3 regions of the Empedobacter sp. EJD.6dd genome follow, and region 3 is predicted to be linked to each of the others. Evidence: riboswitches for the same ligand, from Rfam matches in the RefSeq annotation. Region 3 holds a riboswitch; each other region holds the start of a gene.
What was found. Region 3 has a riboswitch for cobalamin ahead of AC2I98_RS12075 (acyl-CoA thioesterase). Riboswitches for the same ligand answer to the same signal wherever they lie in the genome.
Positions count from the first base shown of each region.

Region 1: another riboswitch for cobalamin. It lies ahead of AC2I98_RS10540 (TonB-dependent receptor); the one in region 3 lies ahead of AC2I98_RS12075 (acyl-CoA thioesterase).
Region 2: another riboswitch for cobalamin. It lies ahead of cobT (nicotinate-nucleotide--dimethylbenzimidazole phosphoribosyltransferase); the one in region 3 lies ahead of AC2I98_RS12075 (acyl-CoA thioesterase).

Region 1 covers NZ_CM170667.1:2,216,477-2,226,964, reverse strand. Annotated here, with positions in the region: rRNA gene AC2I98_RS10555 (23S ribosomal RNA) at 1-443, shown strand, start outside; rRNA gene rrf (5S ribosomal RNA) at 674-782, shown strand; gene AC2I98_RS10545 (cytochrome c oxidase assembly factor Coa1 family protein) at 1,286-1,729, shown strand; cobalamin riboswitch at 1,795-1,983, shown strand; gene AC2I98_RS10540 (TonB-dependent receptor) at 2,082-4,079, shown strand; gene AC2I98_RS10535 (DUF5074 domain-containing protein) at 4,076-5,212, shown strand; gene AC2I98_RS10530 (PKD-like domain-containing protein) at 5,222-6,358, shown strand; gene AC2I98_RS10525 (DUF4465 domain-containing protein) at 6,380-7,234, shown strand; gene AC2I98_RS10520 (DUF5074 domain-containing protein) at 7,309-8,883, shown strand; gene AC2I98_RS10515 (Lrp/AsnC family transcriptional regulator) at 8,938-9,399, opposite strand; gene AC2I98_RS10510 (5-methyltetrahydropteroyltriglutamate--homocysteine S-methyltransferase) at 9,557-10,488, shown strand, end outside.
Region 2 covers NZ_CM170667.1:1,582,611-1,593,098, forward strand. Annotated here, with positions in the region: gene AC2I98_RS07455 (response regulator) at 1-2,220, opposite strand, end outside; cobalamin riboswitch at 2,367-2,497, shown strand; gene cobT (nicotinate-nucleotide--dimethylbenzimidazole phosphoribosyltransferase) at 2,599-3,600, shown strand; gene AC2I98_RS07465 (adenosylcobinamide-GDP ribazoletransferase) at 3,612-4,388, shown strand; gene cobC (alpha-ribazole phosphatase) at 4,373-4,933, shown strand; gene AC2I98_RS07475 (DUF2071 domain-containing protein) at 4,935-5,663, opposite strand; gene AC2I98_RS07480 (hypothetical protein) at 5,675-6,049, opposite strand; gene AC2I98_RS07485 (hypothetical protein) at 6,054-6,383, opposite strand; tRNA gene AC2I98_RS07490 (tRNA-Gly) at 6,527-6,599, shown strand; tRNA gene AC2I98_RS07495 (tRNA-Leu) at 6,631-6,714, shown strand; tRNA gene AC2I98_RS07500 (tRNA-Gly) at 6,741-6,813, shown strand; gene AC2I98_RS07505 (DUF3817 domain-containing protein) at 6,927-7,241, opposite strand; gene AC2I98_RS07510 (POTRA domain-containing protein) at 7,350-8,978, shown strand; gene AC2I98_RS07515 (C1 family peptidase) at 9,372-10,488, shown strand, end outside.
Region 3 covers NZ_CM170667.1:2,546,952-2,557,439, forward strand. Annotated here, with positions in the region: gene AC2I98_RS12020 (EamA family transporter) at 1-398, opposite strand, end outside; gene AC2I98_RS12025 (nucleoside deaminase) at 475-915, shown strand; gene AC2I98_RS12030 (alpha/beta fold hydrolase) at 912-1,658, opposite strand; gene AC2I98_RS12035 (hypothetical protein) at 1,707-2,186, shown strand; gene AC2I98_RS12040 (hypothetical protein) at 2,214-2,795, shown strand; gene AC2I98_RS12045 (M28 family peptidase) at 2,886-4,319, shown strand; gene trxA (thioredoxin) at 4,389-4,745, opposite strand; gene AC2I98_RS12055 (suppressor of fused domain protein) at 4,982-5,617, opposite strand; tRNA gene AC2I98_RS12060 (tRNA-Met) at 5,701-5,773, opposite strand; tRNA gene AC2I98_RS12065 (tRNA-Met) at 5,780-5,852, opposite strand; gene AC2I98_RS12070 (LOG family protein) at 6,022-7,173, opposite strand; adenosylcobalamin (AdoCbl) riboswitch at 7,287-7,435, shown strand; gene AC2I98_RS12075 (acyl-CoA thioesterase) at 7,515-7,928, shown strand; gene tnaA (tryptophanase TnaA) at 8,050-9,426, shown strand; gene AC2I98_RS12085 (SDR family oxidoreductase) at 9,458-10,162, opposite strand; gene AC2I98_RS12090 (SH3 domain-containing protein) at 10,170-10,488, opposite strand, start outside.

The sequences.
Region 1 (10,488 bases), 330 kb from region 3:
CGGGGATAACAGGCTAGTCTCCCCCAAGAGCTCACATCGACGGGGAGGTTCGGCACCTCGATGTCGGCTCGTCACATCCTGGGGCTGGAGAAGGTCCCAAGGGTTGGGCTGTTCGCCCATTAAAGTGGCACGCGAGCTGGGTTCAGAACGTCGTGAGACAGTTCGGTCTCTATCTGTTGTGATCGTTAGAAGTTTGAGCGGAGTTGACTCTAGTACGAGAGGACCGTGTTGAACAAACCTCTGGTGTATCAGTTGTGCCGCCAGGTGCACCGCTGAGTAGCTACGTTTGGAAGAGATAAGCACTGAAAGCATATAAGTGCGAAACTCGCCGCAAGATTAGACTTCTTTAAAGGGTCGTTGTAGACTACAACGTTGATAGGCTATAGATGTAAAGGCAGTGATGTCATAGTCGAGTAGTACTAATTACCCATAGACTTTTTCTTAAAAAGTAGAACGAATCAGATAAGTTGATTTCAAATCAACAAAATATTAATAAAGATTAAATACTAACATTGATTTAATCGTCATAGAGAAGGTTAGTTAATCTTATTTGGATTAAAACATGTAATACCAAAGATTGTGTGAAGGCTTTACGCCTAAAGCTTTAAGCTTAATGCCTAGAGCTTCTGATAATGTCAACATATAATAGGAACTAATACCTATTTAAAAATATTAGGGTGACTATAGCTGCAGGGCTCACCTCTTCCCATTCCGAACAGAGAAGTTAAGCCTGCCTGCGCCGATGGTACTGTTACTTACGGGAGAGTAGGTCGTCGCCAGTTTTTATTAAGATCCTCAAGATTTATTTCTTGAGGATTTTTTTGTGGTTATACGTCGCGCTTTAGGCTGAACGTTTTAAGCTTTACGCATCTCCAAACTATGTTTTATAAAACAAGAAGCTTGCTTTCATCCAACAAGAGGCTTCTAATTAGTCAACGAGAAGCTTCTTCTTGATAAAATGAAAGCTTCCTTTTTACAACTTACTCAGAACTTGAAAACACCCTTATGATAGTTTAACTTCTACTTCTATTCTGTAAGTCTTAAATCTTACGTCTTATAACTTATAACTTATAACTCAAAACTTAGAACTCAACCCGCGTTAGGGATAGTAGTGGAAATCCTTTTGTTTTTTGTACTTCGACAAGTTTAGCAACCCCAAAAAACAAAAGATTGGAACGGATAGCCCGACCGAGCTACACGAAAGACTATTTTTTATTATCGAATGATTATTAGCGAGGAACGCCCAAAAATAATTATATTTGATTTACTTATAATAATTTAGATTATGGAAGAAAATCAATACGATAATCAATTACTACCTAAAGAAAATTGGTTTAAGCGAAATTGGAAATGGTTTGTACCAGTAGGCTGTCTTACATTTGTTATTCTTTTTATTGGATTAATTGTAGGTGGTGCTTTTTGGGGTATTAGTAAAATTACTTCTGATAGTGATGTTACTAAACATGCAATGAATATCATTAATCAAAATCCTGAAGTAAAGGAAAAATTAGGCACAGATATAAAGACTGATGGAATGTTTAGTGGAAATATTTCGGTAACAAACAATACGGGCGAAGCTAATATTACAGTTCCAATAAAAGGTACAAAAGGCACTGGTTCAGCTATAATTGTTGGTGAAAAAGAATTTGATAAATGGAATTATGAGAAAATCGCTGTTCAGATAGATGAAACAGGAGAAGTAATTCAGATAAATAAAGTAAAAGAGTAAGCTAACATAGAGTTAGCTTTTTTTGTTTTGTTTCAGATTAAATTTTTTATTCAAAATAATAACTTTACTTTTGACTAACATTTGGTGCGAACTTAATTGTTCGGTAACAGGGAATCAGGTGAAAATCCTGAACAGACCCGCTGCTGTAAGCTCCATAATTTTTTAGAATTATATTTATCCACTGTCATTTTTGATGGGAAGGATTTCTAAAAAAGGAGTAAGTCAGAAGACCTACCAAAATGATATATGTTAACAGCTTTCGGGGACTAAAGCGTGAAGAACAATTTTTGGATAGGTTTACCTCTCTATTATACTTCATACACTCTCGTTAGCAACAGTTGATTAGTGCTAAATGAGAAATCTAAAAACTATAATTTATTGTTGCAGCTTGATTTTACTTTCATGTGGCATTGCCTCTGCGCAAATAATTCGTGATAGTATTTTAGAGCTTCAACAAGTCGAAATTTCAACAATTAATAACAAATCAGTAGTTCCAGTTCAGGAATTGAAAGGAGAGCAGTTACAGGCTTTAAATAGCCATTCTGTGGCAGACGCTGTTCGTTTTTTTTCTGGTGTACAAATAAAAGATTACGGAGGTGTTGGTGGTTTAAAAACAATTGATGTTCGTGGAATGGGGTCGCAACATGTTGCAGTATTTTATGATGGAATTCAATTAGGAAATGCGCAGAATGGAATTGTTGATTTAGGAAAGTTTTCGTTGGATGATATGGAAGTCATTTCGTTATACAACGGTCAAAAAAGTAACATTTTTCAATCTGCAAAAGATTATGCATCAGCTTCGGCGATTTATTTAGAAACAAAGAAGCCTATTTTTAGAAATAACAAAAGAACTAATATCACAATTAGATATAAATTAGGATCTATTCAATTAATTAATCCTTCAACACGAATTGAACATAAGATTTCTGATCGATTATCAGCTGTTTTAAGTGCAGAATATATCAAAACGAATGGTGTGTATAAATTTCGTTATCAACGCAAAAATTTAGATGGTTCCACAGCTTATGATACCGTTTTAAGACGTCGCGATGGACAAGTTGATGCGAAGCGTGTAGAATTGGGGTTATTCGGGAAAGGAAATCAATCGAATTGGAATGTAAAAGGTTATTTGTTTGATTCGGATAGAGGAATACCAGCATCAATTGTCCGTGGACGTTTAGATGGTCGTGGACAAACATGGGTAGATAAAAATTATTTTGTTCAAGGAAAATACGAAAAACGTTTCAAGAATTTTCAATCCAAGATTAATGCAAAACTTGCATACGATTTTACACATTTTACAGACACTGTTTCTACGGTAAAAAATGAAAATAAATTTATTCAACGCGAATTTTATATTTCATGGGCGAATGTATATGCTATTAATGATAAGTGGGATGTGAACGTTGCAACGGACTATCAGTTTAGCAATTTAGATGCCGATTTAAAAGAATTTTCATACCCAACCCGTCATATAAATTTGGTTGCTTTTGCTTCAACTTACAGATTTGGTCGTCTTAATCTACAAGGAAGTTTATTAGGAACATTTGTGAAAGAATCGGTCGAAAAAAACACAAGCGCACCAGATAAAAATGTATGGACACCAACTATTATTGCAAATTATCAACCATTCAAATCTCACGATTTTAATATTAGAGCATTTTACAAACGTATTTTTAGAATGCCAACGTTCAACGATCTGTATTACACGAATATTGGCTATTCTTATCTTCGACCAGAATATTCTACACAATATAATTTAGGATTTACCTATTCTAAATCATCTCAGAGTTTCTTCAAAAATATTTCCATTCAAGCTGATGCTTATTATAATAAAGTAACTGATAAAATTATCGCAGCACCTTCAAGTAGTTTGTTTCGTTTCACGATGATGAATTTGGATGAAGTCCGAATAAAAGGTCTAGATGTAAAAATAAGATCAACTTTTAAAGTAGGTGATATTGAGGTTTCGCCAATGTTGAACTATGGTTTTTTAGAAGCGTTAGATTATTCTAATCCTGCAAAAAGTTACTACAAAAATCAAATTCCATATACAGCCAAGCATAGCGGATCTTTTGTTTTAGGAGCTTCATACAAAACGTGGAATTTCAATTACAGTTTTATTTATGTGGGCGAACGATACAATGTGCATCAAGATAATAATAAATATAATCGACTAAATCCTTGGTTTACAAATGATTTAGGAGTGCATAAAGAATTTAAGTTGAATCAAAATTCGTTCAAAGTTTCTTTTGAATTAAACAATGTTTTGAATCAACAATACGATGTGATTTACAATTATCCAATGCCAGGAAGGCAATTCAAATTCATATTAAGCGCAAATTTATGAGATATTTTAAACGATTAATGGTCTGTTTATTAACAGTAACCACTTTTTATGCATGTCAGCAAGATACTTATTTAATCGAAAGTGAAGAAGATGGTGTAACAACTCCAGAAGAAACGGATGTGGTTGGATTTTATTTGCTGAACGAAGGAAATATGGGAAGTAATATGGCGACAATAGATTATATGGATTTTAAAACAGGAACCTATAATCGAAATATTTATGCGACTGTAAATCCAACCATGGTAAAAGAATTAGGCGATGTTGGGAATGACATTAAGATTTATGGAAATAAACTATATGCCGTCATCAATGTTTCTAATTTTATTGAGGTAATGGATGCAAAAACGGCGAAGCATTTAGGAACAATTCCTTTAGAAAATGGTCGATACATCACATTTGCAAATGGTAAGGCGTATGCAACATCGTATGCCGGACCAGTTACAATTGATCCGAAAGCTCCTTTAGGAAAAGTCGTAGAAATTGATACGATTAATTTATCTGTGACGCGTCAAGTAACAGTTGGTTATCAACCAGACGAGTTAGAAGTTGTTGGAAATAATTTATACGTTGCAAATTCAGGTGGTTATCGTGCTCCAGATTATGATAAAACAATTTCGGTTATTGATTTATCAACATTCAAAGAAACGAAGAAAATTGATGTTGAAGTAAATCTTCATCGAATAAAAAAAGATTCTGAAGGAGATTTATATGTTACTTCTCGTGGTAATTATCGAGATATTTCATCTAATCTTTTTGTTATTGACAGTAAGACACATCAAATTAAAAAGAAATTTGATATTCCAGTTTCTAACTTCACGATTGATGATGATAAACTCTATTTTTTTTCGAACGAATTTAGTTATACCACTTTCGAATACACCAAATCTTATGGCGTAATAGACACCAAAACAGAACAGGTTATCAATAAAACATTGGTGAATGATCCTGTTATCAAAAATATAGAAACACCCTACGGAATTGCTGTTAACCCAAAGACAAAAGACATTTTTATAACCGATGTAGGGAATTATATTTCAATGGGTTATGTCTATTGTTTTGATAAAAATGGAGTCTTTAAATGGAAAACTGCTGGTGGAAATATTCCAGCTCATTTTGCTTTTGTTTACAAATAAAATTTACATATGAATTATTCAAAAATCTTACTAACTGCGCTAAGTTTTGCTTTGATACAAAGCTGTAGTGATGACGATAATATTATCGAATTAAATCCTGATAATGCAACTTTAGAAGCTTCTTATGATGCAACACGATTAAAAATCATCCCGATTGAGCCAACGATTTCTGGTTTCGAAAATGCGACATATACATGGAAATTTGGGAATGAAATTATCGGAAATGAAAAAACATTAGGTTTTGTTTCAGATAAAGCTGGTGATTATGATTTGACATTAGAAATAAAATCGTTAACCGATACTAAAACGTTACAAACAAAAATTATTGTCAAACAAGAAACAACGACATACAATAAATACATCGCACAAGTTTTTGATTATTTACCATCAATTGGTCAGTTTGTTAATAAACTTCCAGCTTTTGTAGATGGGGATAAGCAAGCTGAAATGACTGCTAAAGCAGAAAAAGAGTTGATTGGAAAAGAAACAGGAATGATCTCTTTAGGTGGATTTGGTGGTTATGTTGTTTTTGGCTTTGATCATACAATTATGAATAAGGTAAATAAACGTGATTTCAAAGTTTTAGGAAATGGTTTCGCTGGATCTTCTGAGCCTGGTATCATTATGGTTGCGTACGATAAAAATAAAAACGGAAAACCTGACGAAGACGAATGGTACGAAATTGCAGGAAGTGAGTATAAAAATCCGAATACAATAAAAAATTATTCGATCACATTTCAAAAACCAACTGTGGAAGATATTATTCCTAATCCTGAATATGTAAAATGGACAGATAATCAAGGAAAATCGGGCTATAAAACGAAAAATTCTTTTCATAAGCAATCGTATTATCCATTATGGTTTGGACAAAATGAACTGAAGTTTTCAGGAACACTTTTACCAAATAATTATTCCGAAAATAATGGAATTTGGACAGGAAAACAATATGCATATGGTTATGCAGATAATGCTCAAAATAGTTCCGAAGACTCAAATATTGATATTGATTGGGCTGTTGATAAAAACGGAAATCCAGTCAAATTAATGGGAATAGATTTTATCAAAATATACACAGGAACTAATCAGGAAGCGGGTTGGTTAGGCGAAATTTCAACTGAAGTAACTGGAGCTTACGATTTACATTAATAACATCATAAAATAATTAAAATGAATTTTAATTTTACGAAGAAACTCTTCTTTAATTTATTATTTGCGACAACATCATTCTTTTTTTTAGCATCATGTAGCAATGATGATAATACAGAATTAATTGAACAACAGAAATATGAAACGTTAGATTTATCAAAATTTGACCTTTCAAAAGGAACTTCTACAGCTGGAGGTAAAATCTGGGAAAGTACATATGTTGAAAATGCTGAACTAACTTCTGGAATTTTCAAATTTAATCACATTGCGTGGCCAGAATATCTTACATGGATGGGATTCACAGTTTCTAACAGCAATGATAATTCAAATCAAATAAGTAGTGAAGGAGGTTGGTTAGATAACCAATGGGGATCAATGGCAAAAGGAGGTGCTGATGGACAAGGAACACCATTTTTAGTTTCTTTTGCAGATCACAAACCATCAGACAAAGTTCTTAAATACGGAACAGAAGTAGATACTGATCGTTTCTCAAGTGTTGTAGAAATAACAGACTCTTCAAATAAATATAAAGCTAAAAGTGTAAAACTTGTGATGAGTCCATGGGCTTATTATGGGATTCTTAACGGAGATGATTATGCAAGAAAATTTGAAAAAGGCGATTATTTTGCTATTCATATTTATGGTGTTTCTGCAAATAAGCAATTAACTACCGAAAAACCTGTTACACATTATTTTGTTGATTTCAGAAACGGAATTAATAACATTTCAACAAATTGGCAAGATGTAGATCTTTCTGCTTTAGGAGAAGTAAAATACTTGATGTTTTTCTTAGAAACTACTGATGTAGGAAATTGGGGAGCAAATACAGCTTTATATTTTACAATGGATAAACTTAAGGTAGAAAAAATTCAATAACATCTCATTCTAAATATTTTTTATCCGGAGCTGTTATTTTTGGATGATGGTTTCGGATAGTTTAAAAACAACATATGAAAAAATTTTTACTTTCAATTTTTACGGTAGCAGCAATACAAACAAGTTTTGCACAAACAAAAGAATACACAAACGGTATTTTTATTTTGAATGAAGATTGGTTTGGTCATTCAAATGGATCAATCAATTTTTTAAATCAAGATAATACGGTTGATTACAATATTTATAAAACTGCAAACACAAACGAAGAATTAGGTGTAACACCTCCTTTTGCTACAATTTATGGCGATAATTTTTACATTGTTTCGAAACAAGGAAATCGTTTGGTGATTGCAGATGCTAAAACTTTACAAAAAAAGGCAAGTTTTACGACACTTGGAGGAGATGGAAGAAGTTTTGTTGGAGTAGATACAAAAACAGGATATGTAGGAACTTCGAGTGGACTTTATTTGTTTGATATTGAAAATATGAAGCAAGGAGCTTTAATCTCAGGAGCTGATAAAGTTGGTGCATTAGCCAATATGATACGTACATCAACTTATGTTTTTGCTGTAACTCAGAAAGGTGGAATCTTAGTAATCGATCCAAAAACACATACAATTAAACAAACTATCGCAGGTAGTTTTATTTCTGTTACACAAACAAAAGATGGAAACGTTTGGGGAGCATTAGCAAATAAGTTGGTTAAAATTAATCCAACTACATTAGAAACAACAGAAGTTGCAATTCCAACGAAAACAATTCCAAATACTTGGGGAGCGTGGAATGCAGGTAGTTTTACGGCTTCTTCTCAAGAAAATGCGATTTACTTTTTTCCAGGTTCTGGTTGGTCTGTGAGCCCAACAATGGTGAAATATGATGTAGACAAAAACGAGTTCAGCGAAAATTTTGCGACTATTCCAGGACAAGATGAGCAATACAAACAAGTTATTTATGGAGCTGGTTTGCGTGTAGATCCTGTAACAGATGAATTGATTGTAACGACAACAGAAAATGGTTATGGAACACATTACCAAAAAAACTGGATTCACAGATTTGATAACAAAGGAAATTTAATCAAGACAATTGCACTAGACGATTATTATTGGTTTCAATCTTTGCCAGTTTTTCCTGATAATTCAGCGCCAATTATTAATGACTTAGAAACAACTTATCATATTAATACAGCTACGACAATAGATTTGAAAGATAAAGTTTCTGACAATGATAATTTAGCTTTAGCGATTGTGAAGGATTTAGAAATTATCGAAAATGATGATGTTGTAGAAATTTCTATTAACGAAAATGATGAGTTAGTCATTAATCCATTAAAAAACGGAACAGCTAAAATAAAGCTATCATTCAATTCGAATGGAAAAGTTGTAGCGCAGACGGTTTCAATTTCAACAGCTGTTTTAGGAACAAATGAATTGAATAAATCTTCGGTAAATATTTACCCAAATCCTGTTAACAATTTATTGTTTATCGAAACAAATGAAGCTTCTAAAGCCGAAATTTTCGCTATTACAGGAAATAAAATAGCAGAGAAAACACTACAAAAAGGGAAAAATCAATTGGATGTTTCTACTTTACAAAAAGGTGTTTACTTCATAAAAGTTAACAACTCTACTTTCAAAGTAATTAAAAAGTAGTGTGTTATTTATTTGTGGAAAAAAGGTTGAGCTTAGCTCAACCTTTTGTTTTTATTAGAAATTAATCCCATATGTATTTTTTATTTCAGCCATTACAAAAGAACTGTGTGTACTTCCGATACTTTCTAATTCACCTAATTTATTAAAAACAAAATCTTGGTAATGTTTCATGTCTAAAACTTGTACTTTTAAGATGAAATCATATTCTCCAGAAATATTATAACATTCTACTACTTCATCTATTTTCAAAATATCTTCTACCAATTTATGACCAATTACACGATCATGTTGTTTCAATTTAATGTTACAAAAAACAATAAATCCTTTGTTTAATTTTTCAGCGTCTAAAACAGCTCTATAATTTTTTATATATCCTTGTTGTTCTAATCTTTTTATTCGCTCAAAAACTGGAGATGCAGATAAGTTTACCATTTCAGAAATCTTTTTTACAGTCAATTTTGAGTCTTTTTGTAGTATTCGAAGAAGCTCTAAATCTATTGCGTCTAATGTATCCATCAAAATATTATTCTTTTATCTAATTATATTTATTGTATTAAAGTGTAATATTTCATAAAAACACTTAATAAAAGTTAAAAATACTTATTTTTTACAATATTACAATTGAATGTTTTGTCTTTTTAAATTTGTGTAGATAAAAATTAAAAAAAAAGATATGTGTACAAAAGCAAATTTGAAAGTAGATACTGTTGGTAGTTTCTTAAGACCAAATAGATTAAAAGAAGCAAGACAAAAATTTGAGTTAAAAGAAATTTCTGTTGATGAATTACGTGAAATTGAAAATCAAGAAATTCAGAAAATTGTTGATAAACAAATAGAAGCGGGTTTAGAAGTAGTGACAGATGGCGAGTTTAGACAAAGTTATTGGCACTTAGATTTTTTTTGGGGATTCTCTGGTGTTGAACATAATTTAATGGAAAGAGGTTATTTATTTCATGGCGAAGAAACTCGAAATGATTCAGCTCGATTAACAGGTAAAATTAATTTTTCAGAAGATCATCCTTATTTTCAAGCTTTTCTTTTTCTAAAAGAAATTACGGCAAATAGAGCACTTGTAAGACAAAGTATCCCTGCTCCAGCACAATTTTATGCTGAATTGGTTCGCGAATCGAATGAAGAAAAAGTGAACGAATTTTATCCAAATAGAGAAGATTTATTTGCTGATATTTCTAAAGCTTATCGTGAGACAATTCTTAAATTTTATGAATTAGGTTGTCGCGATATAAAAATTGATGATTGTACTTGGGGAATGTTATGTGATCAAAATTTCTGGAAAAATATGGCTGGAGAAAATTACGATCAGACAGAATTACAAGAAATCTATTTAAAATTGAACAATGAAGCATTAAAAGATTTACCAAAAGATTTGCGACTATCTACGCATGTTTGTAGAGGAAATTATCATTCTACTTGGGCGACTTCTGGTGGATATGCACCAGTTGCTGAGTATCTTTTTGGAAAAGAAAATGTAGATAATTTTTATTTAGAATTTGATGATGATCGTTCAGGAGATTTCGAACCGTTAAAACATATACCAGCAAATAAAAATGTTGTTTTAGGATTAATTACAAGTAAAAATCCAACCTT
Region 2 (10,488 bases), 960 kb from region 3:
CGATTCTATTTTCGAGAAATCTAAAATATCATTAATAATAGACAACAATGAGTTTGCAGAATCATTTATGTAATTCAAATATTGCTTTTGAGTTTGATTAAGTGGCGTTTTTAACAATAAATCAGAGAAACCAATCACACCATTTAAAGGCGTTCTAATTTCGTGACTCATATTCGCTAAAAACTCAGACTTCGCTTTACTCGCAATATCTGCATTCTTTTTCGCTTTCTTAAGTTCTTTATTTTTTATAAAAGATTCGGTAATGTTTTGCGAAAACATAATCAATCCTCCTATTTGTTTTTTATTGATGTACCAAGGATGAATTTCCCAAGTATAATGCTGATCTGTATCGTATTTTGGTGTACGATATATAGAATCTGGATTAGAATATGACTCTCCTTTTAAACACGCCTCGTATATCTGTTTTCTTTCCTCAGGAACATTGTATAATTCGTAATGCGACTTCCCAATTACATTTTTCTTTTTTATAGCAAATTCATCACTCCATTTATTACTTAATGTTATGTAATTCATTTCATTATCAAACATTGCAACTGAAGCTGGTACGTGATTAATAAACGTTTCGAAAATAGCTTTTTGTCTAGCTAATTCTAACGTATATCGTTTCATTTCGTTAATATCCTGAAAAATTCCGAAAACACTTACACACTCACCATTCACAAATTCTGGAATTCCTTTACATCTTACCCAAACCGTTTTACCTTTTTGAGTAACAATTTGCAATTCCATATCATACGGAATTCCTTTTTCTACAGCATCTTTAAATGCTTTTTTTATCTTTGGATAACTGCTTTTCGCTTCATAAAAATTAAGTGCAGTTTCTACATTTGGTTCAAAATCTGAATCTACTTCGTGGATTTTCTTCGTTGTATCAGCCCAAATTAATTTATTATGAACCAAATCATATTTCCAACCTCCAACATTTGCAACTTCGTAGGTATGATCTAACAATTGTCGCATACGATTAAGATCTCTTTCTAAAAGTGTTCGTTGTGTCATATCAATTGCTGTACTCATTACAATTGGATTTCCATCATTATCTTCATCCAAAATATTACTATACAACCAATATGTTAACGTTCCATCTTTCTTGATTAAGGTCATCAAACCAGAATCTTGCTTTTGTTTTGAAATTGTTTCTATATAAGTTTTATATTCCTTGTGATTTGTTTTTGGAATTAATTTTTTCAGGTTTAAATCTTCCGCTTCTTCATTCGAATAGCCCATAGATTCTAGTCCCTGCTTATTAATAGACAAAATTTTTCCTTCTAAATCGTGAATCGTCATTAAACCAAGCGAAGAATTGAAAAAGTTTCTAAATTTTCTTTCACTATTTTCAAGTTCAACTTTTTTAGAATGTTCAAGCGTAATATCTCGGCCAAAAAAGAAAATTTCATTCTCAATTAATGTACTCGATTTTGTATACCATTCTACTAATTTTTCTTCATTTGAATCGATTGTTGTCATCAAACATTTAAAATGTATCGAACCTGAATTATTTTTAAGATCAGCTAAAAACATTTTAACTTTATTTTGATCTTTCGCAGAAACAAAATCCAAAAAATTACTTGCTATTATATCTTTATTTTCTTTTGTTCCTAAAACTTCTTTAAAAGTAGGATTAACTGATTTTAACTCACCATTAATATTTGCAACTCCAATTAAATTATTTGAAATTTTGTAAATATTCTGAAAGTAAGCTGCATCTTTTTTACGTTTTTTACTAACTAATAATTTAGTAATATTTTTCCCTAATTGAATTAATAAACTTCTCTGTTTATCGCTCAATGTACGTGGATAATGATCATTCACACAAAGCGTTCCCAACGCATTTCCATTGTCATCAATCAACGGAACTCCTGCATAAAATTGAATATTTGCTGCTTTAACTCCTGCTATATTTTGTGCGGGTGCAAACTTGTTAACATCATCAATCACTAAAATCTCATCCTCCACCAAAGAGAATTGACAAATTGTTTGTTGACGAGGAACAACGTCTACTTCTATACCACAATTTGCTTTTATCACTTGATAATTTTGATCAAAAACAGAAACTAATGCAATAGGCGCATTACAAATTAAACTTGCTGCATTTGCAAAAACATCTAATTCTTCATCTTTATCATGTGCTTGCAAATTGTAATCATAAACCGCTTGCAATCTTTGCTTTTCGTTTCTAGGGATGGGATAATTTTCCATTAAAATTCAACTGTTTTAATAGGAAAGTAGAGATCGATAAAGATATTACTTAATTGTAAATATTTAAAATCTAATATTATTTAAAAATTTAGTACAACTGATTTTGAATTAAAAGAAAAAATAACAGGTGAAATTGTAATTGACGAAAATTTTGCACCACAAAAATAACTTTCTTACCTTGCTTGCTCAAAAGGGAATCGAGTGCAAATCTCGAGCTGTCGCGCAACTGTAAGTAGTGAAAAACTATAAGCCAGACCACTTTTTTAGATGATGCTTTCGCGATTGAAGCTCAATCAAAACTTCATATATTTTGATATTTGTTGAATTGATTGTCCTTGATTTCGAAAGCATTTTTTTATTAAAACTTAGTTTATTAAAATGCAAAAAGAAGAAATTCAACACATTATTGACCTCAAAACAAAACCACTTGGAGCCTTAGGTTTATTAGAAAAAATAGCGCTTAAAATTGGTTTAGTTCAACAAAAAAATCATTTAGAATTAATCAATCCACACCTTATTGTTTTTGCAAGCGATCATGGAATTGCTCAATCTGGTGTTAGCGCTTATCCCGCAGAAGTAACGCCACAAATGGTATTAAACTTTCTGAATAATGGTGCTGCAATTAATGTGTTTTGCAATCAAAATAAGATCGATTTAACAATAGTTGATGCTGGTGTGAATTATGATTTCGAAGATTATTCTATTTTGAAAGATAGCAAAATTGCCAAATCAACCAAAAACTTCTTGTACGAACCTGCAATGTCGTTGGAACAATTAGAACAATGTTTTCATCATTCAAAGAAAATTGTAGATAAGATTGCGCAAAATGGAACTAACATTATTGGATTTGGAGAAATGGGAATTGGAAATACTTCATCAGCAGCGATGTTAGTGCATTATTTAACTGATTTATCTCTCGAAAAATGTGTAGGACGAGGAACTGGATTGAATGATGAGCAATTACAAAACAAAATCAATATTCTTGCCCAGGCTAAAGAAACACATGGAAAAATTCTTGATCCAAAACAGATTCTAGCAACTTTCGGAGGTTTTGAAGTTGCACAAATGACAGGTGCAATGCTAGCTGCTTATGAACATAATATGTTATTAATGATTGATGGTTATATTGCTTCTGCAGCAATTTTAGTTGCGTCAAAATTAAAACCAGAAATATTGAATAATGCCATATTTTGCCATCAAAGTGATGAAATTGGACATCAATATTTGCTGAATTATTTCAACGAAGAACCTATCTTGAAAATCAATTTACGCGTTGGCGAAGGAACAGGTTGTGCATTGGCTTATCCAATTATTAAAAGTGCAGTTAACTTTTTTAATGAGATGGCAAGTTTCGAATCTGCAGGTGTTACAAACAAATAAACTGAAGTAGAATGCTAAAAAAAGAAATCACTTATTTTTTAACGGCGTTGATGTTTTTCACTCGAATTCCAATTCCGTTCAAAATTCCTTATAGCAACGAAATTATGAATCAATCTCAGAAATATTACGCTGCAATTGGTTTGTTAGTTGGCTGTTTCAATGCGATAATTTATACAATTTGTCAATTTATTTTGCCAATCGATATTGCGATAATTATTACAATGATTACAAGTGTTTTGTTGACTGGCGCCTTTCACGAAGACGGTTTTACAGATGTTTGCGATAGTTTTGGAGGTGGTTACGGAAAAGAAAAAATCATGACGATTATGAAAGATAGCCGAATTGGTGCTTATGGCGTAATTGGTGTTATCTTATTATTGTTACTAAAATTTACGTCATTGGTACATATTGCCGAAAATAATTTTTGGCTAATGATTTTCACTTTAATTTCTGCACATTCTGTTAGTCGATTTTTCTCAGGAATGATGATTTACACACACGAATATGTGACTGATATTGATAAAAGCAAATCAAAACCAATGGCAAATAAGGCTTTACCAATTAAAAATCTAATCATTAGTTTTCTTTTTTGTTTACTTCCCTTTATCATTTTTGGTGAATGGAAAATGTTGCTAATTTTACCTCTTTGCTATGTAGGAAAAGTATATTTAGGATGGTATTTTAAAAAATATATTGGCGGATATACGGGCGATTGCTTAGGTACAGTGCAACAAGTTACCGAAGTTTTGTTTTATCTTGGTGTTTTAGTTTTATGCAAATTTCTGTAATTCGACATACAAAAGTTAATGTTCCTTCATCGGTTTGTTATGGACAAACTGATGTGGAATTAGCTGATACTTTTTTAGAAGAAGTTAAACAAATTCATGCTAAAATCGAAAATGGTTTTGATATAATTTTCTCAAGTCCGTTAAGTCGTTGTCAAAAATTAGCCAATACTTTTTCGGACGAACTTATTTTAGATGAACGATTAAAAGAATTCAATTTCGGAACGTGGGAAATGAAATCGTGGAACGAAATTCCTTCGGAAGAAATCAATCCATGGTACAATGATTTTGTAAATGTTAAAACACCAAATGGAGAATCTATGCACGAAATGTTTTTGCGACTTTCAGATTTTATGAATGATTTGAGAAATTCTAAACAAAAGAAAATTTTAATCGTAGCTCATGGTGGAATTATTAGATTAATGTGGTGCTATTTGTTGCAAATTCCAATCAAAAATGCATTTAAAATCCCAATTGATTATGGTGAGATTTTTCAATTCAATTTAGGTGAAACAAAAGAAGATGATTTTGTGATGAGAAAAAAGTAAATTATAAACATTTAATTTTTGCTAACGATTTCCATTCGTGCTCGATATTTTTCATTAAAACGGCATTATCAAAACAAACAGAACCTTTTGGAAAGATACTTTTATCTTCAAAAAAACTAGATTTCATATGTAAAACTTCTAAAGGTTCTATTTTCCAATTATATGTTTCGAGTTTAAGACCTTCGAAATTATTTCCATTCGGAGAATACCCTACAGAACCATTCTCGAAGAACTTTGAAACATCATCCAAAGACTCAAAAATAGAATCGTTATTCAGATTAGCAGCAAGTTTAGCAGCAAGTTTAGCATCTATTTCTATTCTAGTTTTATCAGAACCTGTGAAATCTAAATGATAAAAATTATTTTCCTCCTTCACATTAAATTCTGCATAATAATGTTTTCCAGGAAAAACCCTACCTCCTACAATCGCATTTAACCTAAGCGAAGTGTCTCTTCTAGGAATATAAACACCTTCTTTTGTCAAGCCATTTTCTTCCCACTCAACTGCGATTCTATGTGCTCCATTTTCTGAATTTACTCCAACAAAATTTGGCAAACCTTTCGGTTTGATATCTTTTAATCGAATCAAACAAATCCCAGCAATTGCCTTTTCTTTGTACAGTTTTGGACGAAAAGGTTTTGGTAAAATCGTTTCAATATATTGTGGTTCAACGCGAAAATTTATTAACATTCTACGTTCTATAATTCCGTGTATTGTCGGGATTCTCATATCTATATTTATTATTCTTTATACGTTGTTTCTTCTATTTTCCAATAATTCAAAGTCGAATTATCACTATATTTTAAATAAAGTTTGATGTAACCATTAGGATCAATTTGACCGAATTTTTCTTGAATTAAATAAATCTCTGCTTTATCTAAAACCTCATCTGGCTTACCAATAATTTTGTAAACCTCATCTTTTGTAGTTCCGCTTGATTTATTTGAATCAAATTTTAAAACATTATTAACTAAATCGTTTAACATTTTAAAACGATAATTTTCTCCATAAACACCTTCTTCAATTGAGTTCCATTTTACTGAATCGAATTTTTTATTAGAGTTACAGCTAAAAGAGAATAACAATAAAAGCGTAATAAACTTGAATATATTCATGATTTTAAATCGATTCATGATTTTTAATAAAGTCTTCAACAATTATTTTTAAACTTTTATTGATATCTAATTCTAAAATATCTTTTATAGACATTAAACTTTCTACTTTCCAAGCGTTATTTATAAAATTATATGAATCTAATTTAGAAACTAAATTTTGATGAAAAATATTGTCTCCAATTTCCATTTCAACTTTATTTATAAAATCATTTATTGTAATTGATTCCACAGGCCAATCATTTTCTGCATCAAAAAGTTTAATTGCAATTGTAAAATCTACTTTTGACTTGAAATTATTTCTTTCAATTAGGATTAATAACTCTTCAAATGTCATTCAAATTATATTTTTCTCTAATTTCTCAAAAAAAATCAATACCTCAAATATTTCAAAATTAATTTATTAGAAAAAAGTTGTAAAATTTATTCGAAAAACACTTGCAAAAGTAGTTTTATTGACCTTATATTTGCACTCACAACGCGGGAATAGCTCAATTGGTAGAGCGTCAGCCTTCCAAGCTGAATGTTGCGAGTTCGAGTCTCGTTTCCCGCTCTTTGAAATACAAATTCAAAAATCAAATTTTGCCTTGGTGGTGGAATTGGTAGACACGCAGGACTTAAAATCCTGTGTCCATTAGGACGTGCGGGTTCAAGTCCCGCCTGAGGTACTTTTTAATTTGATTTGAAAATTTATGCGGGAATAGCTCAATTGGTAGAGCGTCAGCCTTCCAAGCTGAATGTTGCGAGTTCGAGTCTCGTTTCCCGCTCTGTAAAAAAAACCGAAGATTAATCTTCGGTTTTTTTGTTTTAAAACTTATCCTACAAAAAAATCCTCATCAAAATTGACAAGGATTTATATGTTTTAGTTAATTCAGAAAAATTAATTCACCTTTTCTTCCGATAACATCTGTTTATACTTTTTACCTTCGATAAATTTTTTCTCAGCCCAAATTGTTCCTCCAGGAATAATTGCCGCTACAAAAAATATCCAGAAAATTTTCATCGACCAATTGTATTTTTCTTTCAACAAATACAATAAGACAACATAAGCAATAAACAATCCTCCGTGTACTCTTCCTGCGTGAGTTACCCAAGTTGGGTCTTCCCAAATATATTTCATAGGCATTGCTACAAAAAATAAAATAATCGCCGAAAGCGCTTCTAAGTAACCAGTTATTTTAAATAATTTCAACATTCATCTTAAATTTGAAGTCAAAAATAATTTTTAATTTTCACATGAACACTAATAGATATCAGTAAAACAAATACTTAACATCTATTTTACTCGTTATTATAAGCAACTATGCGATTTTTAAGCTACATATTCTTCTTTTTTATCCAAAGTATTTTACTTTTTGGACAAGAAAAAACGTATCATTTTTTACGATATAATGATGATACAAAATCGTATACAAAAGATTTTGAAAGTAAAAATCTTGATTCATCTTTAGATTCACTTCAAAAAAATGGTTATTATACATTGACTATTGATTCGATCAAAAACGAAAACGTTTACTTGAACAAAGGAAAAAACTATCAAACAATTTGGGTGAAAAACAATGAATTGTTTCAAAATAAAAATGACTATTTTCCGACAGATAATTTAGATTCTATTCTAAATAATATTGCTACTATTAATACCAACCAAGGATATCCTTTTGCACAAATAAAACTTGTTCCGAATGGGTTTGAGCAAAACGAACAAAAAATAGAACTAATTTTAGATAAAGGAAATCAGCGAACAATAGATGGTGTAAAATTAGTTGGTTATGAAAAATTATCGAAAGCTTATTTACGACATGGACTAAACATCAAAAAAGGTGAAGTATACAATGAGCAAAAGTTAGCGACTATTTCTACGTTGATGCAACAAACCAATTACATTGCAGAAGCACAACAACCACAAACCTTATTCAAACCCGATTCTACAATTTTATATTTGTATCCAAAAAAAATAAGTTCCAATTATTTTGACGGAGTTTTAGGATTTGGAACAGATGATAACGGCGATTTTAGATTGAATGGTAACGTGCAACTTTCATTAAATAATGTGTTCAATAGTTTAGAGGAAATTCGATTAAATTGGATTGGAACAGCGAATAAAAATACGTCGTTGAATATTGGTGTTAAAGTGCCTTATTTGTTCAAATCTGCGATTGGTTCGGAAACGAATTTCAAGCTTTTCAAGCAAGATTCTGTTTTTGTGAATTTAGATTTTTCGGAGCGTTTATTTTATCAACTCAACCTCAATTCGAACATTGGTGTGAGCGGAATTATACAATCGTCTAACTTTTTGTTGGAAGATGATTCGTATCTAAAATCAAGTTATGACGATTATTCGAAAACAGGATTTGGAGTAAATTATCAGTATTTTCTAAAACATCCTTTTCGTTTAATGGAAGGAAAATCGATGTTGAATGTTGCAGTAAATTCGATTCGTAAAAAGGAAAAGAATTTTTCTTGGACAGAAGATTTAGAAAATAAAACAGTCAATCAAATAGAAATTGGGCTTAAAACTTTTCGCTTATTCGAATTAACCAAAAAACATTATCTAAAAGCTGGTGCAGAATTTAGAGGTTTACTCACGAAAGACAATGATTTTTCTGAAAATGAATTGTACAGAATTGGTGGTTTTGGAAGTATCAGAGGCTTTAACGAAGAAAGTATTACTGCAAATATGTATGGCTTTTTAAATATCGATTATCGATTTGTTCCAAGCGAAGCTTTTTATATTGGGCTTTTCACCGACTATGGTTTTATTGATAACAAACGTGCAAATCTAAATACATCGTTGTTGAGTTTTGGAACTGGAATTTCTTTTTTAACTAAAATGGGAATCTTCAATTTGAGTTATGCAGTTGGTAAAACAGACAAAACTTCGTTTGACTTCAAAGAATCTAAAATCCACTTTGGGATATTAAGTCAGTTTTAGTTCATTTATAATCAACTTAAACAAGATTTGTTTACAAACATGGTTGTTTTACCTTAACGGAAGACTAAGTTTATTACAAACAAGGTTGTTTATAATAAATCTAAGGCTACATTAGTCTAAAACATGTCTGTTTGTAATAAATGTTAACTTACATTTATCTCTATCATATCTGTTTGTAATGTCCGTAAAGAAAATTTGATTACAAACAAGGTTGTTCTACCTTTCCTACTTTAGTAGTTGATCACAAACAAGGTTGTTTTAGTTTACCAAATGTACTGTGTGAATGAATACTATGAAGTTTTATTAAAAAAACTTTAAATTTTTATAGGTTTATTGTTAACATTTTCGTGAAATTAGCTACTTATAAAATGCTCACACAAAATAAATTTAAAAATGCGTAAAATTTTTTATCCAATATTCGCAGCTTCAATCTTATTTGGAGGTGTACAATTGGCGTCTGCACAAGACAATTTAGTTAATTCATTAAATAAAAACGTTAGCGAAAACAGTAAAGAAGCTTTCAAATTTACTGACGTTATCAATTTGGCTAAAACACCAGTAGAAAACCAAGGTTCTTCGGGAACTTGTTGGTCATATTCTGGAAATTCTTTCTTCGAATCAGAAATGATCAGAATGGGAAAACAACCTATTCAATTGTCTCCAATTTTCAATGCAAGAAATACATATGTTGAAAAAGGAAAACAATATGTACGCATGCACGGAGCTACAACTTTAGGTGACGGAGGTTCTTTTTATGATGTTTTAAATACAATCAAAAAATATGGTGCTGTACCTACAGAAGCTTACACAGGTTTAAATTATGGAACAAAAATTAACCAATTTGGTGAAATGGCTGCCATTCAAGAAGGCGTTTTAAAAGCTGTTGTTTCTAATCCAAATGGAAAATTAACGCCAAACTGGGAAAAAGCTTATACAGCTGTTTTAGATAGCTATTTAGGAAACTATCCTGCAGAGTTTACATACAACGGAAAAAAATATACACCACGTACATTTGCTGATCAAGTTGTAGGTATCAATCCAAACGATTATGTAGCGATTACTTCTTTCAAAGATCATGCATACTACAAACCATTTGTATTAGCTATTCCTGATAACTGGGCTTACGAAGCGTTTTACAATGTTCCAATGACTGAAATGACAGATAACATTGATTATGCATTGAAAAACGGATTTACTGTAGCTTGGGCAACTGACGTTTCTGAAAAAGGATTTAGCTGGAAAAATGGTGTAGCTTATGTACCAGAAGTTGATTTTGCAGATATGAATGCACAACAAAAAGCAGATATGTTCAAAGGTCCAAAAGCAGAAAAAGTGATTACAGAAGATATGCGTCAAGCTGCTTTTGATGATTACCAAACGACTGATGATCACGGAATGCACATTGTTGGTATTGCGAAGGATCAAAACGGTAAAGATTATTACATCGTGAAAAACTCTTGGGGATTAACTAACGATTACGAAGGTTATCTTTATGTAACAAAAGCATTTG
Region 3 (10,488 bases):
ATTTTGGTCAAATGTTCTTTCAGAATTATAAACGCCAAAACAGTAGTAATAATCGGACAAACTAAGTAAGAAAGCGATGCCGCTTGCACACTAATATGATTCATCACAATAATAAACATCAACCAATTGGTCATCAAAATCAGCGAACCTCCAATAATTAGACTACATAATTTCTTCTGTTTCTTTTTCTCAAAAGACTTGAATAAATTCCAATCCGCTTTTATTTTATTTCGACGAAACCCAATGTTGATGATGACTAAAAAGAAAACGGAAACATACAATCTAAAAAATAAAATATCCAAAGGTGGATAATCTGCAATTGGTTTTAATCCGAAACTAAAAAATCCCCAAATAAAGTAGGTAACAATGGCTGCAATGATATATTTTGATTGATTCATAAAGTGGCGTCAATTTGTACAAATGTATCGAATATCCAAGTTGGAAATGACTATTTTTGCTTTAAATTTTATAGAAATGGAAAATCTTTTCACCGACGAATATTTTATGAGAATTGCCTTTAATGAAGCTGTAACGGCTTTCGAAAGAGACGAAATTCCAGTTGGAGCTGTAATTGTTTGCAATAACAAAATTATTGCAAAAGCGCATAATTTAACTGAAACATTAACCGATGTTACTGCACATGCAGAAATGCAAGCCATTACATCTGCTGCGAATTATTTAGGCGGAAAATATTTACAAGATTGTACTTTATATGTCACTTTAGAGCCTTGTGTTATGTGCGGTGGAGCATTGTATTGGAGCCAAATCTCGAAAGTTGTTTATGGTGCATCTGATGAAAAAAGAGGCTTTAAAGCAAAAATTGGCGAATTACATCCAAAAACTGAAATTGTATCAGGAATTATGGAAGAAGAATGTGGACAATTAATGAAAGAATTTTTTATCAGAAAGCGTTAAATAGATTTTAGAATCGATAAAACTTCATCATAATTTTCCATAAAAGCCATATGTCCTCCATCAAATTTATATAAATGAATATTAGGCAAATCTGGAATTAAAGTTAAAAATAATTCTGGATTGACTGTTTCGTCATTCATTCCTACAATAATGTAAATACCACCTTTAAAATCATACAAAATAGATGAGCGATCTGGTCGCTCGCGCATTCCTTTTAAGGCAGCACAAACTCCTTCTATTGGAGTTGTTAAAGCAATTTCTTTTACAAATTTTAATTCCTCTTTAAAATTTTCGCGATGATGATTAGCAAACAAAGCAGGCATACTAAAACTGACTAATGCATTAAAATTTCGGCGAGCGGTTTCGCAAGCTTTCAAACGTTGATTTTTCTTCGCTTCATCATCTGGCAAAGTAGACGAGTTAACCAAAACAATATTTTCTACTCGTTCAGGGAAAAGTTCAGCTAAAGCGCAAGTCACATATCCTCCCATTGAATGTCCTATAAAAGTTGCTTTTTCAATTTTCAATTCATCCAGAACATCTATTACCTCATCAGCCATCTCTTCCATTGTATAGATATCACGTAAGTTTTCAGAATTTCCATGACCAGGTAAATCAATCGTAATGATTTGATAATGTTGTTTTAAATCATTTTGTAAACGAATCCATATTTTATGATTCTCTAAAAATCCATGTAAAAACACCAAAGGCTTCCCGTTTCCTATATTTTCGTAATACAACATATAATTTGGATCAGAATTTGTAATTAACTAAAACACAAATTTACAATAATGAAAAAATATAAACCCATTATTATTCTATCCATTGCCATAGGCGCTATTTTCATTTATTGTATGACCAATAATAAACCTATTACCATGGGAGAGGTTACGAATAAAGAAATCAGAAAAGATTCTTCTGTAAAAGAAATTGCATTAGCCACTCCTGTAATTTATAATAATTCGGAATTGAAACTTATAAACGGACAAGGTGAATTTGAAATAGAAAAATTTGCGAAAGAGGATCAAATGTTTAGTTTTAGAAATGATTCTTCAAAATTTGTTTCAATTCAACTCATTCCACAAAATAATCAAGCAAATATTAGAATCAATCAAATTATTTCTCCAAATAACAAAAGTGATGGTCCTTTTGGAAGAGAAATCAATTATGATTTGACTGAAAAAGGTTTATATCAAATAAAAATTGGAGAAAGTTTAATGCAAGGAGATCCATTTGAAGGAAAATATACCTTGAAATTGCAGTTAAAATAGTTACTTTTACAACAGAATTTTGCTGTTATGAAATGGACTTTTATTGCTTTTGTTACCTTATTAACTTTTTATAGTTGTGAAGATAAATCTACCCCTACAATTTATCCAAGCAAAATTGGAGTAGATTCTGCATATAAAAATTTGGTGAAAAATGATAAACCAATTGTAGGAGATGTGATGAAAGAGGAAGAAAAACCTATGAAATCTACTAAGAAGGTAGTGAAAACTATACCTCAAAAAATTGCATCTAATACAGATAAAATTGTTCCGTTAAGCGCAAATAATACAACCGAAAATTTGGAAGTAAGTTATGCTAAAGCAAAAGCAGAACCTACAAAGTTAGCTGGACAAACCAATACATTTACGTTTAATGCTGACTCTGCAAAAAAAGTTTGGATTAAAGTTTCAGCACAAGATTCAACAGCTAATATTCGAATTAATCACATCAAAGGACCTGTCGATTCTATCAAAGGTGGACCTTTTGGAAAAGAAACTATTTTCGATTTACCTGCGCGTGGCGTATATCAATTCTCGATTTCTGAAAAACCAACAAACGCTAAACCTTATGCCGGAAAGTATAAAGTCGAGTTGAAATTATTATGGAAATAGAATTTTATTCTGTCATTTCATCTAGAAATTTTCTAAAAATTTTATCAACTATTTCCAAAATCCTTTTTAAGTTTATGGAAATACTCACACATGAAATCGAAATTATTATTCACTCTTGGTTTAATCTCAACAACCATAAGCTTATCAGCTCAAACAAATGAACAAGTCTTGAGTTTGATTAACAATGAAGTGCAACAAAATTCTGAAGCTTATCAACAATTAAAAAAAGCAACTGAAACAATTGGTCATCGTGCTACAGGAACAGAAAATGGAAAGAAAGCAGAAGAATATGCTGCAAATTTATTACGTTCTTATGGTTACGATGTGTCTTTTCAAGAATTCACTTTTAGTGGATGGAATCGTAAGAGTTTAGATCTTAAAATTAATAATCAACCAATAAAAGCGGTTGCTTTGGCTCATTCTCCTGCAAATGTTAAGCTTTCTGGAGAACTGATTGATTTAGGAAATGGACTTGAACAAGATTACAAAAAAATAGGTGATAAGGTAAAAGGAAAAATTGTTTTTGCAGCACTTGGTTTGTTAGATGGAACATCTAAAGAAATTGAAAATCTACATCGTTCCGAAAAAACTGCATTAGCAGAAAAGTACGGAGCAAAAGGAATTATTTTATTTAATCGTCCTGCTGGTGGTATTTTATTAACAGGAACAGCCTCGGTTACGGGAGATATTATTAAGATTCCTGCCATTAATATCAGTTTAGAAGACGGTTTAAAAATTAAAGAAAATCTATTAAAAGGAAAAGAAATAGCGAAAATCGAAATGAAAAATGATGTTGGACAAATGAAAGGTCGTAACATTATTGCAAAAAAAATCGGTTCGAAATTTCCAAATGAAAAAATTGTTTTAGGAGGTCATTTAGATAGTTGGGATTTAGCAACAGGAGCTATTGATAATGGTGTTGGAAGTTTTTCTGTGATTGATATTGCACGAACATATAAAAAATTAAATCTTGAAAATGATCGAACTATTGAGTTTGTTTTATTCATGGGTGAAGAAGTTGGTTTGGTAGGATCTAAATATTATGTCAATCAAGCGTTGAAAGATGGTTCTATTAATCAAATTAAAGCAATGTCGAATATGGATATGACAACAAATCCTAAGTCATATTATTCGACAATGGAAAGTAATTTACCTATTTTATCAAATTATGCAAAAGATGTTCAAAAAGTGATACCAGATTTTAAATTGAAAACATTTGCAAGTGTAGATTTACATTCCGATCATCAGCCATTTATGTTACAAGGTGTACCAATTATTGGATTATCGGATAGTCAATTTGCTAAAGGAGCTTTAAATTGTTATCACGCGAATTGCGATACTTTTGATTACGTGGAAGAAATTGGATTGAAGAATAATGTAATTTTAGAAACCTATTTATTGTATCAATTGAGTAATTTGAAAGAAATTCCTTCAAAACATTGGAATGAACAAGAGATAAAAGAAGCTTTAATCAAAGGAAATTTAGAAACTCCACTTCGTATTTCAGGCGATTGGAGATGGTAATAAATAAAAAATCCTTCAGAATTTCTGAAGGATTTTTTATTTTACTTCGGTTGAAACACAAACCTGTTTTTAAATATACTTTTTTATCACCTCAACCAATTGTTCTTTTGGTCGAGCACCACTTTGTTTCCAAAGCAACTCACTATTCTTAAAAATAGCAAACGTAGGAACTCCTTGCACTTGGTAACGTGCTGCTAAATCTTGATACTTGTCAATATCTACTTTTAGAATTTTGACATCATCACCCAATTCTTCTTTTACTTGTTGTAATATCGGTCCCATCATTTGACAAGGTCCACACCACGTTGCAAAAAAATCTAAAAGAACGGGTTTATCTGAATTAATTATTTCTTCGAAAGTCATCGTTTTTGATTCTTGTTCTTTAGTTGATTTATCTTTATTTCGATTGAATAAATTTTTAAACATTTTACTATTTTCTTCTATAAAGTTACAAAAAAAAGCACTCCCGAGAGAGTGCTTCATAATTAGCTTTACTAATTATTAACCTAACCTATGAAAAATTTATTCTACTGTTAGTGCTACTAACGTCTAGATATAATCAAAACAAATACCAAGTTTAAAATACTGACATAGTGTTTTTTACATTTAACATAATTTAAGAAATAGGCTAACGTAAATATCTTTTAATTGAATAATAATTGTTATAATTCGCAAACAAATTTTGGGTTAACTGACTTTATTTCAGTGATTACTGACATTATTTCTTCTTTAGTAGAATTAGCTTCTAATCTTTTCAATTGTTCAGCATTTAGTCCTATCATTTGAATAAAAGTTACCTTACCATGAGGCGTATCGATTTCATCTAAATCAACATCTTTGATAAAAGCCAAACCAACAATATCTGTTTCAGAATCTGAACGAATTGGACCTCCTAATGGTAAAAATTGATATTCATCAAACCAAACTTTTGTTTCGTTTACAAATCGACCCAAGTTATTCATCAACTGAACCACCCAAAACGGATCTTCACCATTATCTTCTTTTACAGGTTTTACTCGGAAAGAGAATTCAAACCCCCATTTACTAAAATCTCCACCAACACTTTCCTCAGAATAGTATAAATGTGACATACCATAACTCACCAAATGATGATAACCATTAACATCAAAAACAGCAACACCATCAATAGGGTCGTCTCCTCCTTGAAAAGACATGACTTGTGGAGAATAAAAACGAGGTTCTAAAGTTCCATAAACTTCTTTTAAACGCTTTTCTATAGCAATTCCTCCAACAGCTTGATCTGATTTATATTGTTTTTTATATTCTTCTAAATTCATCTTACAAAAATAGTTTATCCAATTCAATTCCTAAAGTTAAGACATAAAAAAAGAGAGCTTCTGTTTAGAAACTCTCTTGCTAGTAGCGAGGACCGGACTCGAACCGATGACCTTCGGGTTATGAGCCCGACGAGCTACCTACTGCTCCACCTCGCGATTTAGTAGCGAGAACAGGACTCGAACCTGTGACCTTCGGGTTATGAGCCCGACGAGCTACCTACTGCTCCATCTCGCGTTATTGGACTGCAAATATACGTTCATTATTTTAAATACCAAATGTTTTGCAACTTTATTTTATTTTATTCGGTCAGAATACAAATAAAAACCACTTAAATGTATTTAATTCAATAATTTAAGTGGTTGTAAATATTTGAAAAATATTTTGAATTAATTCTAAAATAATTTTAATCTGCTTTGATTGGTGGATGTTTTTCGATAAAATCTATTGCTAAATCAGCACTATCAGTCAAAAATAACAACTCTTTGTATGTGCGACCAGTTGCTAATTGATGCAAAACAGAATAAATTCCTGTGTCTTCTACGTATCTTTTTTTACTCAAAAAAATCATCGGACTATAATAGCCTGATGTTCCATAATGGTTTTGAGCAGCTTCCTGAAAAATCTCTTGTGTTGTCCCAGCACTTCCCGGAGCGTAAATTAATCCAAATAAACTAATCGTTAACAACATATCTTCTCTAATACTATTCGAAAAGTATTTTGCAATATTTGTTGCAAATAAATTACTTGGCTCGTGACCATAAAACCAAGTAGGAATTGCTAAACTTTCTGCCCCATTTGGATAAAATTCTAAAACTTTCTGTGCATTCGTCATAAAGTTTTTTGCTAGATATTCCGTTTTATTGTCGTCTACAAAATCTAAATCAGCCAAAATATTAATTGCATTCATTAAATCTTCATCCGAATAATTTGCCATATATGCACCTAAATTTGATGCTTCCATAATACCTGGACCCCCACCAGAAACTACAAAATATCCTTTTTCAGTTGCTAATTTTGCTGCTTTAGCTGTTTCGTTATAAAATTCAGAATTACGCGCAGTGGAATGTCCTCCCATAAAACCAACCACTTTTTTCTTTGTCATTCCGTTTTCATCATATTCTAAAATTCTACGCAAACCATCATCAATTGAAAGATCATGTAAACGCTGTGCTAATGCTTCTGAAACAGATGGATTATATTTATGTTTCTTAAAATGCTTGTAAATTTTCAAATCAATGCTTTGATCATTATTTGGATCATAACCTTGCATCAACTCTTGCCAAGTATATAATTTACCACGATATGGGTTATAAGGAATTGCTTCGAATTTCGGATAAATAAATGCGCCACGTTCTATTAAATGAATAGCTTCATTTTGCTTAAACTTACATCCTAAGAAAGATGTATTACATAAGTTATACTCTTCCCAATTTACTTTTTGACGTAAAAAACTTACATCTTGTATAACTTTATTAGTCAAATCATTTGTCTGCTCTACTAATTCGTTCCATTCGGTTAGATTATGAATTAAATCTTTGATTGGTTTTATTTTCATTTCTTAAACTTCTTACTTCATATAAATTTCGGAAGTTGAATTTACACGAATTATTCCAAACCGGCGAATTCATCAGAATAAATCTTAAAATTTCATTTTTCTAATTTATATTTGCACCATATTCGTACTCAAATTATTGGGGAATCGTGTGCAAGTCACGAACTGTCGCGCAACTGTAAATCAATTTGTTTGATAAGTCAGAGTACCAATAGTTGAGATAATCATTAAAATAAACTTTCGCGAAAAAAGTAAAATTATGTGTATGAAAACATCAAACCACCACAAAAATACATTATCACAAAAATTAATTTAAATAAAAAGTAACGTGTAAATATATGATAATGGAAGTGGACAAAACACCAAGAGAAGAGTTGATAGAACAACGTATCATCAATTCTGAAACTCGTATTTTCAAAGCTGTTTTTCCTGGAGATACAAACCACCACAACACCATGTTTGGAGGTTCGGTAATGTATTTAATGGATGAAATTGCTTTTATGACGGCAACTCGTTTTTGTCGTAAACCTATTGTTACAGTAAGTAGCGATAAAATTGATTTTAAGCACTCAATTCCTGCAGGTACTATTGTCGAAATGATAGGAAAAGTTGTACGCGTAGGACGTACAAGTTTAGATGTGCAAGTTGATGCTTATATTGAAAGTATGTATAGAGATGGACGAGATAAAGCAATCTCTGGAACATTTACGTTAGTTGCGATTAACGAAAACAAAAGACCAGTTCCTGTTATTGACTAACAACGAGCTATAGAAAAATTTAAAATCCTTTATCTGTTTGATAGAGGATTTTTTTATGTTTTTAATTAATTAATTGATAATATTCTAAAGGTTTCTTAGTTTTACACTAAACACAAAAAGAATGAAATTACCTTTTGCCGAGCCATTTCGAATAAAAATGGTCGAAGAAATTTATCAATCTACTCCCGATGAACGTGAAAAGTGGATAGAAGAAAAAGACTACAACCTATTTAATCTCGAAAGCCACAAAGTATTTATTGATTTATTAACTGATTCTGGAACTGGAGCAATGTCTGATAAACAGTGGTCTGAAATGATGACTGGAGACGAAAGTTATGCTGGTTCTCAATCGTTCCTAAAATTAAAAGAAACAATCAATACCATTACAGGTTTCAAATTTCTTTTACCTACGCATCAAGGTCGTGCAGCAGAAAATGTATTGTTTTCGGCTCTTGTAAAAGAAGGTCATGTTGTTCCTGGAAATTCGCATTTTGATACAACAAAAGGACACATCGAGTTTAGAAAAGCACATGCCATTGATTGTACAATTGATGAAGCTTTTGATAGTGAATTAATTCATCCATTCAAAGGAAATATCGATTTACAGAAATTAGAAAATGTATACAAAGAGTACGGAAAAGATAAAATTCCATTCACGTTAATCACTGTTACATGTAATTCTTCTGGAGGACAACCTGTATCGATAGAAAATATTCGTCAAGTGCGAGATTTATCAAATCAATATGGAATTCCTGTCTTTTTTGATGGAGCTCGTTTTGCAGAAAATGCATATTTCATCAAAGAAAGAGAAGAAGAATTTAAGCAAAAAACAATCAAAGAAATTGTTATCGAAATGTTTTCTTACGGAGACGGAATGACGATGTCTGCAAAGAAAGATGGTTTGGTAAATATAGGAGGTTTTATTGCACTGAATAACGAAGAGATATATAAAATTTGTGGAAATTTTGGAATTATCTATGAAGGATATTTAAGTTATGGAGGTTTAGCTGGACGTGATTTAGCTGCTTTAGCACAAGGTTTACAGGAATCAACAGAATATTCTTACTTACAATCGCGTATCAAGCAAATTGAATATTTAGGGAATAAATTAATTGAATTTGGAATTCCAATTCAGCAACCAATTGGCGGACATGCTATTTTTGTTGATGCAGTCAAGTTCTTACCAAATGTACCACGTGAAGAGTTTCCTGCGCAAACATTAGGAATTGAATTGTACAAAGAAGCTGGAATTAGAGGAGTTGAAATTGGAACTATTTTAGCGGATCGTGATCCTGAAACAAGAGAAAATCGTTATCCAAAATTAGAGTTATTGCGTTTGGCAATTCCAAGACGTACGTATTTCCAAAGTCATATGGATTATATCGCTGTCGCATTGAAAAATATTTTTGATCGTAGAAACGAAATCAATTCTGGTTATGAAATCACTTGGGAATCAGAGATTTTAAGACATTTCACTGTAAAGTTGAAAAAGAAATAAAACAAAAAAGACCTCTAATTGAGGTCTTTTTTTATTTTGTTTTCGTAGGACGAACTTCTATTTTACTTGGTAAAACATTCGGATTCATTTTTAATAAATCTACAACCATTTGACCTAAATCTTCTGGCTGAATCTTCCATCCATCTTCTGAGTTTGGTACATGATCATTAAAATTTGAAGTAACCGAACCAGGCATAATCGTAGTACATTTGATATTATAATTTCTCAAATCTAACATAGCCGCTTGTGTAAAACCAACAACTCCAAATTTCGATGCATTATATCCTGCACCATTCGCAAAGAAATTAGTTCCTGCTAAAGACGCAATCGAAATATAATAACCTTTTGACACTTTTAAAGCCTCAACAGAAGCTTTTATTGTATGAAAAACACCTGTTAAATTCGTATCAATCATCGCATTCCAATCCTCTAAAGAAAGTTCATCTACTGGAGCAAATTTTCCTAAACCAGCATTTGCAATCACGATATCCAAACGTCCAAAAGTAGAAATAATTTGTTCAACAGCATTTTGCTCATCTTCGAAATGTCTAACATCTGATTGAATTGCCAACACATTTTGATTTCCTAAATAATGACGTGCTTTTTCTACATCGTCAATATTACGACCCGAAATAGCAACTTTAAGCCCATTTTCTACTAATGATTTTGCTATTCCTAAACCAATTCCTTTTGTTCCGCCTGTTATATAAGCGACTTTATTCTCAATATTTTGCATAACTATTTTATTTTTGATTTAACCAATTCCATTTACCATCTTTTCGGTAAATAAAACCTCCTTCTTTTGCATTATCTTGATGTACATAAATCGCATCGTAGTCTAAAGTTACAATTTCATTTTTAGAAACACCATTTAAATTTCTTTTTATTCCATCTTTGTAATTTGAATAAAGTGGAGTTCCTTTTGGAATCATCATTAATGTTCCGAAATCGTAATTTGTAATTTTAAAAGGATCTTTTGCTCCTCCTAAACCATAAATTTGACTTCCCTTTTTCTGATTATCAACAATAAATAAACGTGTATTTCCTTTTGTATCAATCATT